Regions from separate parts of the Bradyrhizobium sp. UFLA06-24 genome, predicted to be linked through region 3. Evidence: predicted binding sites of a transcription regulator. Region 3 holds the regulator's gene; each other region holds the start of a gene.

Region 1 (2,201 bases), on a different contig from region 3:
CGAGGCAACCGACGTGTCCTGCACCACGGGCGCGCCGGTGTGAAATTTCAACCACTTCAGGACGTCGGAGCTTTCCGACATCCCTGCATCGAGCCAGAGCGGCGTGTCGTGGTCGAACAGCGTCAGCGCGATCGCGGCGGTGCCGCGCATCATGGGGCCCGCCGTTCCCGCCATTGGCACGATGCGCTGGACCGAACCCGGCCGGGCCATCGCATCCATCACCGAGCGAAAGGTCGATTGCGCCGACAACACCTTGTCGGCGAATCCCGGCGGCAGCTCCGCAATCGTGGTCATGGCTTCACCCCTCACCGCGCACCATGGTGTAGAAATCAACCTTTGTCGCCGCAGCCTGTTCGGCCTGCTGCTTGCGCCGGACCATAAGCTGCTCGCGCAACGGCGCGATTACATCGCGCTCGACGGTCGCAGCAAAGTCGCGCGACTGCACCAGCGCATCGCACAGGGCGATCAACCGCGCCTTCTCGCCGTCGCGCCCAAGCGTGTAGCCGAACCCCACCTCGCCGCTCGCAAGCCGCACCGCCGCGCGCGACACGGTGGCTTCTCCGAGATTGAACGGCGCGCCGTCCCCGCCGACCCGGCCGCGCAGCATGACGAGACCGTTTTCCGGCATACGCAGATCCTGATGGCCTGGCAGGGGAATCGTGCGGAGACGGGCGGCGATCTCGCCCGCCTCCGCGTGCGCCAGCACGGCCATGACGGCCTGGCGCTGGGCTTGCTGGGTATTGTGTTGGCTCACCGAAATCACCGAACTTAGGGAAGAACTTGCCGAATCCAAGTTGTCTATTATACTAGACAACTTCATACGGGAGCGCCATGACTGTTTCGTGACAAGGGTGTGATTTTCGGGCTAGGCTGATCGGCGATATGAGCATGCAGGACACCGCCTCCTCGGGCGTCGCGCTGTGGCGCCTCGTTGCCGATGGCATCGAACGCGGCATCGCCGACGGCCGCTTCGCCGCCGGCGACAAGCTGCCGGGCGAGATGGAGATCGCCGAAACTTACCGGGTCAACAGGCATACCGTGCGGCGCGCGCTCGCGGCCCTTGCCGAGCGCGGCCTCGTGCGCGCCGAGCGCGGCAGCGGCACCTATGTCGAGGCGCAGAAGCTCGCCTATCCCTTGCGCTCGCGCACGCGCTTCTCCGAGATCGTCGGTGCGGACGGCCGCGAGCCGCATGGAAAGATGATCGAGGCGTCAGACGATGTCGCAACGCGCGAGCTCGCACGGGAATTGGGATTGAAGACCGGCGCGCCCCTGGTGCGGATCGAAGCGATTCGCCTCGCCGACCGCACCCCGATCTGCGTCTCGACCACATGGCTGTCGGCCGAGCTGTTTCCAGGCGCGGGCACGGTGTTTGCCGCCACGCGTTCGATGACGAAGATGCTGGAGCATTACGGAATCCGCGACTACCGCCGCGGCGCCACGAGGATCACCGCCGGCATTGTCGATGCGACCGACGCCGCGCGCCTCGACCTGCCGCTGGGGCGACCGATCCTGGTGGTCGACGCGACCGACCAAGATCTCGACGGCAAGCCGCTGGTGACGAAGCACTCGCGGTTCGCAGCGGAGCGGGTGGAGTTTTTGGTCGAGCCTTAAGGCACAGCCTCTTCTCCCTCGCCCCATTCTTACGGGGAGAGGGTTGGGGTGAGGGGCTGCCTCCGCAATGACGGTGAGAGACAGACTCCCCCTCACCCGGAATTTGCTTCGCAAATTCGGGCCTCTCCCCGCAAGCGGGGAGAGGCGAAGGACTCAGGCCACAGCCCTTCGCCCGATAATCGCAAAGCGCAGCTTGCCGGAGATGAAATCGATTCCTGCGACGGCGACCAGGATCATCAGGATCAGGAACGACACTTTCTGCCATTCCAGCACGCGGATCTGCTCGGCGAGCTGCAGGCCGATTCCGCCGGCGCCGACGATGCCGATGATAGTGGCCGAGCGCGTGTTCGATTCGATGAAATACAGCACCTGACCGGCGATGACGGGAAGCACCTGCGGCATCAGGCCGAAGCGGATCTCGTGCAGCGCGCTGCCGCCGGAGGCGCGGATGCCCTCGACCTGTCTCTGGTCGGCGCCTTCGATCGCCTCGGAGAACAGCTTGCCGAAAGCGCCGAAATCCGACACGGCAATGGCGAGCACGCCGGCGAATGGGCCGAGTCCCACCACGTTGATCCACACCAGTGCCCAGA
Region 2 (2,201 bases), on a different contig from region 3:
GACAGCACCACCCAGAACGGCACCGAGAACTCGCTGCCGAGATGGCCCTGCGAATAGAGCAGCACCGCGATGATGCCCATGGTCTTCTGTGCGTCGTTGCCGCCATGGCCGAGCGAATAGAGCGAGGCCGAGGCGAATTGCAGGATGCGGAAGGCGCGGTCGACCGCGAACGGCGTCGAGCGCACTGAAAGCCACGACACGATCGCGACCAGCATCATCGCGAGCAGAAAGCCGACCAGCGGCGACAGCACGATCGCCAGCACCGCCTTGGTCAGTCCGCTCCAGACCGCCGCCGAGATTCCCGCCTTGGCCATGCCGCCGCCGACGAGGCCGCCGATCAGCGCGTGCGATGACGAGGATGGAATGCCCAGCGCCCAGGTCACGAGATTCCAGACGATGGCGCCGACCAGCGCCGCGAAGATCACCTGGGCGTCGACGATCGCGGGATCGATAATGCCCGTGCCGATGGTCTGCGCGACGTGCAGACCGAACACCATGAAGGCGACGAAATTGAAGAACGCGGCCCATATCACCGCGAATTGCGGCCGTAGCACCCGGGTCGAGACGATGGTCGCGATCGAATTGGCGGCGTCGTGGAGGCCGTTCAGGAAGTCGAACAGCAGCGCGACGGCGATCAGTCCGACCAGAACGGGAAGACCCAACGCAGCATCCACGGCGCGGCCCTCCGTTAAAATCCACGCATGATCTGGGCGGAAAACCGCTGCACACTTTTCCGGATCATGCGCTAAACCTGCTCGATGACGATGCTGTTGATCTCGTTCGCGACGTCGTCGAACCTATCGGCCACCTTCTCCAGATGGTCATAGATCTCGACGCCGACGATGAAATCCATCGCGTTGCCGTTGCGATGCTTGAGGAACAGCTCCTTCAGGCCGATGTCGTGGAGATCGTCGACGCGGCCCTCCAGCTTGGTCAGCTCCTCCGTGATCGCGGTCAGCATGGCAACGTTCTTGCCGATCTGCTGCATCAGGGGCAGTGCGCGTCCGACCAGATTGGCGCATTCGATCAGGAGCGCGCCGATCTCGCGCATCGGTGGCTCGAAGCTGCGGACCTCGAACAGCATCACCGCCTTGGCCGTCTGCTGCATCTGGTCGATTGCATCGTCCAGCGAGGTGATGAGGTTCTTGATGTCACCACGATCGAACGGCGTGATGAAGGTGCGCCGCACCGCCGTCAGCACCTCGCGGGTGACATTGTCGGCGTCGTTCTCGAACTGGCTGACGCGCTGGCAGTAGACCGGCGTCTCCTCGCCGCCGTTCAGCACGCCCTGGAGCGCGATCGCGCCCTGGATCACGGTCTGGGCATGGCGGTCGAACAGGTCGAAAAACCGTTCTTCCTTAGGAAGGAAAGCGCGAAACCAACGCATCATGGGACTAGTCTACCGGTTTGACATGGCCCGGCCCCGTCAGGGCCGTCACGAAACCGTCATAGACCATTTTCGCTCCGCGCGCGTGCCATCTCAGGCCTGCGGAGCCGGATCATCCACCGGATTCGCCCGTCAGTTGAACCCCTGATATATCAATAGCTTACAGGGACCGCCGGAAGTAATGCGCGATTTCGCCGATGACGCCACGGCGGAAAGTGAGCACGCAGATCACGAAGATCGAGCCTTGGATGACTGTGACCCACTGGCCGAAGCCCGCCAGATATTGCTGCATGGCGATGATCACGAAGGCGCCGACCACGGGACCAAAGATGGTGCCGAGTCCGCCGACCAGCGTCATCAGCACGACTTCGCCTGACATCGACCAGTGCACGTCGGTGAGCGAGGCATTCTGCGCCACGAACACTTTCAGCGCACCGGCAAAGCCTGCCAGCGTGCCCGACAGCACGAAGGCCAGGAACTTGTACTGGTCGGTGCGGTAGCCGAGCGAGATCGCGCGCGGCTCGTTCTCCCGGATCGATTTCAGGACCTCACCGAAGGGCGAGTTGATGATCCGGTAGATCAGCAGGAAGCCCGCCAGGAAGCCGACCAGCACGACGTAGTAGAGCACCGTCGGCTTGGACAGATCGAACACGCCGAACAAATGCCCCTGCGGAATGCCCTGGATGCCGTCCTCGCCGTGGGTGAAGGGCGCCTGCAGGTAGATGAAGTACAGCAGCTGCGACAGCGCCAGCGTGATCATCGAGAAATAGATGCCCTGGCGGCGGATCGAAATATAGCCGGTGATGAGCGACAG
Region 3 (2,201 bases):
GCGAGATCGTCGGCGCGATGCGCGTTGCCACCGATCTCGAGCGCATCGGCGACCTCGCCAAGAACATGGGCAAGCGCGTCGCGGCGCTGGAGACCGACTTCCATCCGCTCAAGCTGTTCCGCGGCCTCGAGCACATGACCGACCTCGTGCAGCAGCAGGTCAAGTCGGTGCTGGACGCCTATGCGGCGCATGATCTGCCGGCGGCGATGGCGGTGTGGAAGGGGGACGAGGAGGTCGACGCCATCTGCACCTCCCTGTTCCGCGAGCTCCTCACCTACATGATGGAGGATCCGCGCAACATCTCGTTCTGCATCCACCTGATGTTCTGCGCCAAGAACATCGAGCGGATCGGCGACCACGCCACCAATATCGCCGAGACCGTGTTCTACATGATCGAAGGCCAGGCCATCACCGACAAGCGGCCGAAGGGCGACATGACGACGTTCGCCACGACGGTCCCGAACACCTGATTACGCAAGGAGCGACGACCCGATGGGCGCACGCATCATGGTGGTTGAGGACGAGGAAGCTCTGACCGAGCTTCTCCGCTACAACCTCGAAGGCGACGGCTATGACGTCGAGACGGTGATGCGCGGCGACGACGCCGACACCCGTCTCAAGGAGCACATCCCCGATCTGATCGTGCTCGACTGGATGCTGCCGGGGCTGTCCGGCATCGAGCTGTGCCGCCGGCTGCGGACGCGGTCCGACACCAAGCAGCTGCCGATCATCATGCTCACCGCGCGCGGCGAGGAGAGCGAGCGGGTGCGGGGGCTCGCCACCGGCGCCGACGATTACATCGTCAAGCCGTTCTCGGTGCCCGAGCTCTTGGCGCGCGTGAAGGGCCTGCTCCGCCGCGCAAGCCCCGAGCGGCTCGCAACCGTCCTCGCCTTCGGCGACATCGAGCTTGATCGCGAGAAGCGCCGCGTGGCGCGCTCGGGCCGTCCGATCGATCTCGGCCCGACCGAATACCGCCTTTTGGAGTTCTTCCTCGAGCATCCCGGCCGCGTGTTCTCGCGCGAGCAGCTGCTCGACAGCGTCTGGGGCCGCGACATCTATATCGACGAGCGCACCGTCGACGTTCATATCGGCCGGCTGCGCAAGCTGCTCAATCTCGGCCGCGAGCAGGACCCCATCCGCACCGTCCGCGGTGCCGGCTATGCGCTGGACGATCGCTTTGCGAAGGCCGAGCAGACGTAGGTTTGCGCAGGTGAGTTGCGTACGACGGCTGCGGCGGTCTCAGCCGTCGCCGACACCGAGTCCGTTGAGCCGTGATCGTGTCACGGCTGTCGTCGTTGTCAGCTAAATTCGTTCAGCTCACCGCGCGCCCGGCTTCGCCGGCGCACGCCGGCGATCGGCGGCCGGCTGATACGCAACCCGCGAGTGCTGGGCGCAGTAGGGCAGGCCGGACAGCGCCTTTCCGCCGCAGAAGAAGAAATCCGGGCTCGAGGGATCGCCGACCGGCCAGTGGCAGGTGGCCTCGTTCAGCTCGAGCAGCGACAGCCGCTGGCTCATCGGCACCACGTTGTCGTAAGTGACGGGCTCTGCCTCGACCTCGACCTCGAAGGCCTGCGCCAGCGCGGTGTTGCCGCGCGCCATCGGCCGGCTCACCCGCATCATGTGCTGCGCGGGCCGCGCTTTGCGCGGCCGTGGAGCTGCCGACGTCGGGCTCTTGGCGCGGCCGGACAGGCCGAGCCTGTGCACCTTGCCGATCACGGCGTTACGGGTGACATTCCCAAGCTCGGCGGCGATCTGGCTGGCCGAAAGTCCGGCCTCCCAGAGCTTTTTCAGCTGCTCGACGCGATCGTCGGACCAGGTCAAAACCGTCATTGCACCCTTTCCTTCGCCGCGCGCCGCCATCTTCGGGGCGGCACGACGAATGCCTAAGTCTCGAAAAACCCGTGCCGTCAGAATCCCTTAAGGCTCGCCGGGCGCGCGAGATGCGCCCGAACGTTTACGCCGGTACATGAGGACTTCTGGGATCAGGACTGCTGCACGAGATGTCGTATCTGACAAGCCAAACGCTACAATATGGCGCGACTCACGCGCAAGAGTCCGCCGACTCGCTTCCACATGTTCCGTGGCGAAATTCCCGCAAAAACGCCACCGCAAGACTACGGAATCAGCGTTTCGCGAGGCTTTCCGGGCGGCATTGACACCGGTTTCACCAGGCCTAAGATAGTCGCGCGTGCCGCCCTTAA
Region 4 (2,201 bases), on a different contig from region 3:
AGCGGGGTCTCGAGATAGGGCTGATCCTTGTAGAAGCCCTCGGCCTTGGCCTTCTCGTAGGCCGCCTTGGTGATCGGCAGATAGCCCGATTCCTTGTGGATCCAGACCTGGCGGTCGGTGTCCGAGAGGAACGTCAGGAATTTCGCGACGCCCTTGTATTCCTCGGCCGACTTGCCGCCCATGATCCAGAGCGAGGCGCCGCCGATGATCGAGTTCTGCGGCGCGCCCTTGACGTCAGGATAGTACGGCATCGGCGCGGCGGTGAAGGCGAACTTGGCCTGCGCCTTGACGTTGCCGAAGAAGGACGACGAGGTCAGGTAGATCGGGCATTCGCCTGACGTGAAGCGGCCTTCGCCGGTGTTGGTGCGGCCGGCGTAATCGTAGGTCTTGTCCTTCTGCAGCTCGACGAGGTTCTCGAGGTGCTTGACCTGGAGCGGGCCGTTGAACTCGAGCTTGGTGTCGAAGCCGTCGAGGCCGTTGGCCTTGGTCGCAAGCGGCACGTTGTGCCAGGCCGAGAGCTGCTCGAGATTGACCCAGGTGACCCACGAGCCGGAGAAGCCGCAGGTCGCATAGCCAGCAGCCTTCAGCTTCTTGGCGTCCTCGAAAACTTCCGGCCAGGTCTTCGGGACCGCTGCGATATTGGCCTTCTTCAATGCGTCGAGATTGACCCACATGACGGTCGACGAGGAGTTGAAGGGGAAGGACAGCATCTCGCCCTTCGAGGTCGAATAGTAGCCGGTGATCGCAGGCAGATAGGCCTTGGGATCGAACTTCTCGCCGGCTTCCTGCATCAGCTTGTAAACGGGCTTCACGGCGCCGGTCGCGGCCATCATGGTCGCGGTGCCGACCTCGAACACCTGCATGATGTGCGGGGCATTGCCGGCGCGGAACGCCGCGATGCCGGCGTTCATGGTGTCGGGATAGCTGCCCTTGTAGGTCGGGACGACCTTGTAGTCGCTCTGCGATGCGTTGAAGTCGTTGGCGAGCTTGACGATGACGTCGTTGTTCGCGCCGGTCATCGCGTGCCACCACTGGATTTCAGTGACGGCCAGCGCAGGCGAAGCGCCCAGACCCAGCGTGAGTGCAACAGCGGCAGCCGCTCCAAAATGTCGAAGAGCCATCAAGTAAACCTCCCTTGGCCGTCCTTTGGCCGTCAAAAAGAAGCGCTTGCGCTAGCAGCGCCATATGACGTTCACATGACTGTGTAAGCGGCCGAAACGAAAGCGGCAAGCGCTGGAAAAGGGAAGCCAGCAAATAGGCGAACGCGCCCGCGCGCAGCCGCATCCGTTGGCGGTGCACATGCGTGCCCCCGCCGCACTGCGGCATGTTTGATGAGGAGGTAAGGCCCTAGCGCTTGCGCTCGGGGCCGCAGACTACACCTTTCGCGATCATCGCGTCGATGTCCGCCTTTGAGTAGCCGAACTCGCCCAGCACCTCCTGGGAGTGCTGGCTGAACTTCGGCGGCAGGCGGCGCAGGCTCGGCTTGCTGCGATCGAGCCGGATCGGCGAGGCGACGCCCTTGTACCAGTCCTTCTCGATGATATCGCCGCGCGCGATCGTGTGCGCATTGGTCAGCGCCTGGTCGATCTTCTGCACGGGCCCTGCCGGTAGGCCGGCGGCGAGCAGGCGATTGCACAGCGGCTCGGCCTCATGCTGGCTGAACACGGCCGCAAGTTCGGCGCGCAGCGCCTCGCGATTGGCGATGCGGTCCTTGTTGCGGGCGAAGCGCGGGTCAGTGCCGAGCTCGGGCTTGCCGATTTCCTTGCAGAGCTTACGGAAGGTGCCGTCATTGCCGACGCCGATGAAGATGTTGTCGGTCTTGGTCGGGAAGATCGCGTAAGGCACAAGGTTCGGGTGCTCGTTGCCGGTGAGCGAGGGCGGCTTGCCATGCATGAAATAATTCGCGGTGTGCGGATGCATGATGGCAAGTCCGGCCTCGTAAAGCGTCGTCTCCAGGAACTGGCCCTTGCCCGAGCGCTGCCGCTCCGACAGCGCCATCAGGATGCCGATCGCCGCATAAAGTCCCGTGGTGATGTCGACCAGCGGCACGCCGATCCGCATCGGTCCGCTCTCGACCGAGCCGGTTGCCGCGATCATGCCGGTCATGGCCTGGATGATGGCATCATAGCCGGGATTGCCGCCGCGCGGGCCGTCGGCGCCGAAGCCGCAGATCCGGCAATGCACGAGGCGCGGGAATTTCT

What was found. Region 3 encodes PhoB, which activates phosphate uptake and scavenging genes when phosphate is short. Its sites were predicted from a motif close to TGTCATNNANCTGTCAT; they were not measured.
Region 1: a site for PhoB is predicted at 832-848, ahead of phnF (phosphonate metabolism transcriptional regulator PhnF). Genes of this name have one in related genera too.
Region 2: a site for PhoB is predicted at 1,434-1,450, ahead of IF809_RS02565 (DUF47 domain-containing protein). Genes of this name have one in related genera too.
Region 4: a site for PhoB is predicted at 1,186-1,202, ahead of ugpB (sn-glycerol-3-phosphate ABC transporter substrate-binding protein UgpB). Genes of this name have one in related genera too.

Annotation. Positions count from the first base shown of each region.
Region 1 covers NZ_JADFUE010000011.1:92,029-94,229, reverse strand. The annotation lists gene phnH (phosphonate C-P lyase system protein PhnH) at 1-294, opposite strand, end outside; gene phnG (phosphonate C-P lyase system protein PhnG) at 299-712, opposite strand; gene phnF (phosphonate metabolism transcriptional regulator PhnF) at 883-1,611, shown strand; gene phnE (phosphonate ABC transporter, permease protein PhnE) at 1,765-2,201, opposite strand, start outside.
Region 2 covers NZ_JADFUE010000002.1:25,846-28,046, reverse strand. The annotation lists gene IF809_RS02570 (inorganic phosphate transporter) at 1-674, opposite strand, end outside; gene IF809_RS02565 (DUF47 domain-containing protein) at 746-1,390, opposite strand; gene IF809_RS02560 (branched-chain amino acid ABC transporter permease) at 1,548-2,201, opposite strand, start outside.
Region 3 covers NZ_JADFUE010000003.1:213,536-215,736, forward strand. The annotation lists gene phoU (phosphate signaling complex protein PhoU) at 1-470, shown strand, start outside; gene phoB (phosphate regulon transcriptional regulator PhoB) at 493-1,200, shown strand; gene IF809_RS04930 (GcrA family cell cycle regulator) at 1,318-1,830, opposite strand.
Region 4 covers NZ_JADFUE010000012.1:144,742-146,942, reverse strand. The annotation lists gene ugpB (sn-glycerol-3-phosphate ABC transporter substrate-binding protein UgpB) at 1-1,121, opposite strand, end outside; gene IF809_RS13175 (CaiB/BaiF CoA transferase family protein) at 1,348-2,201, opposite strand, start outside.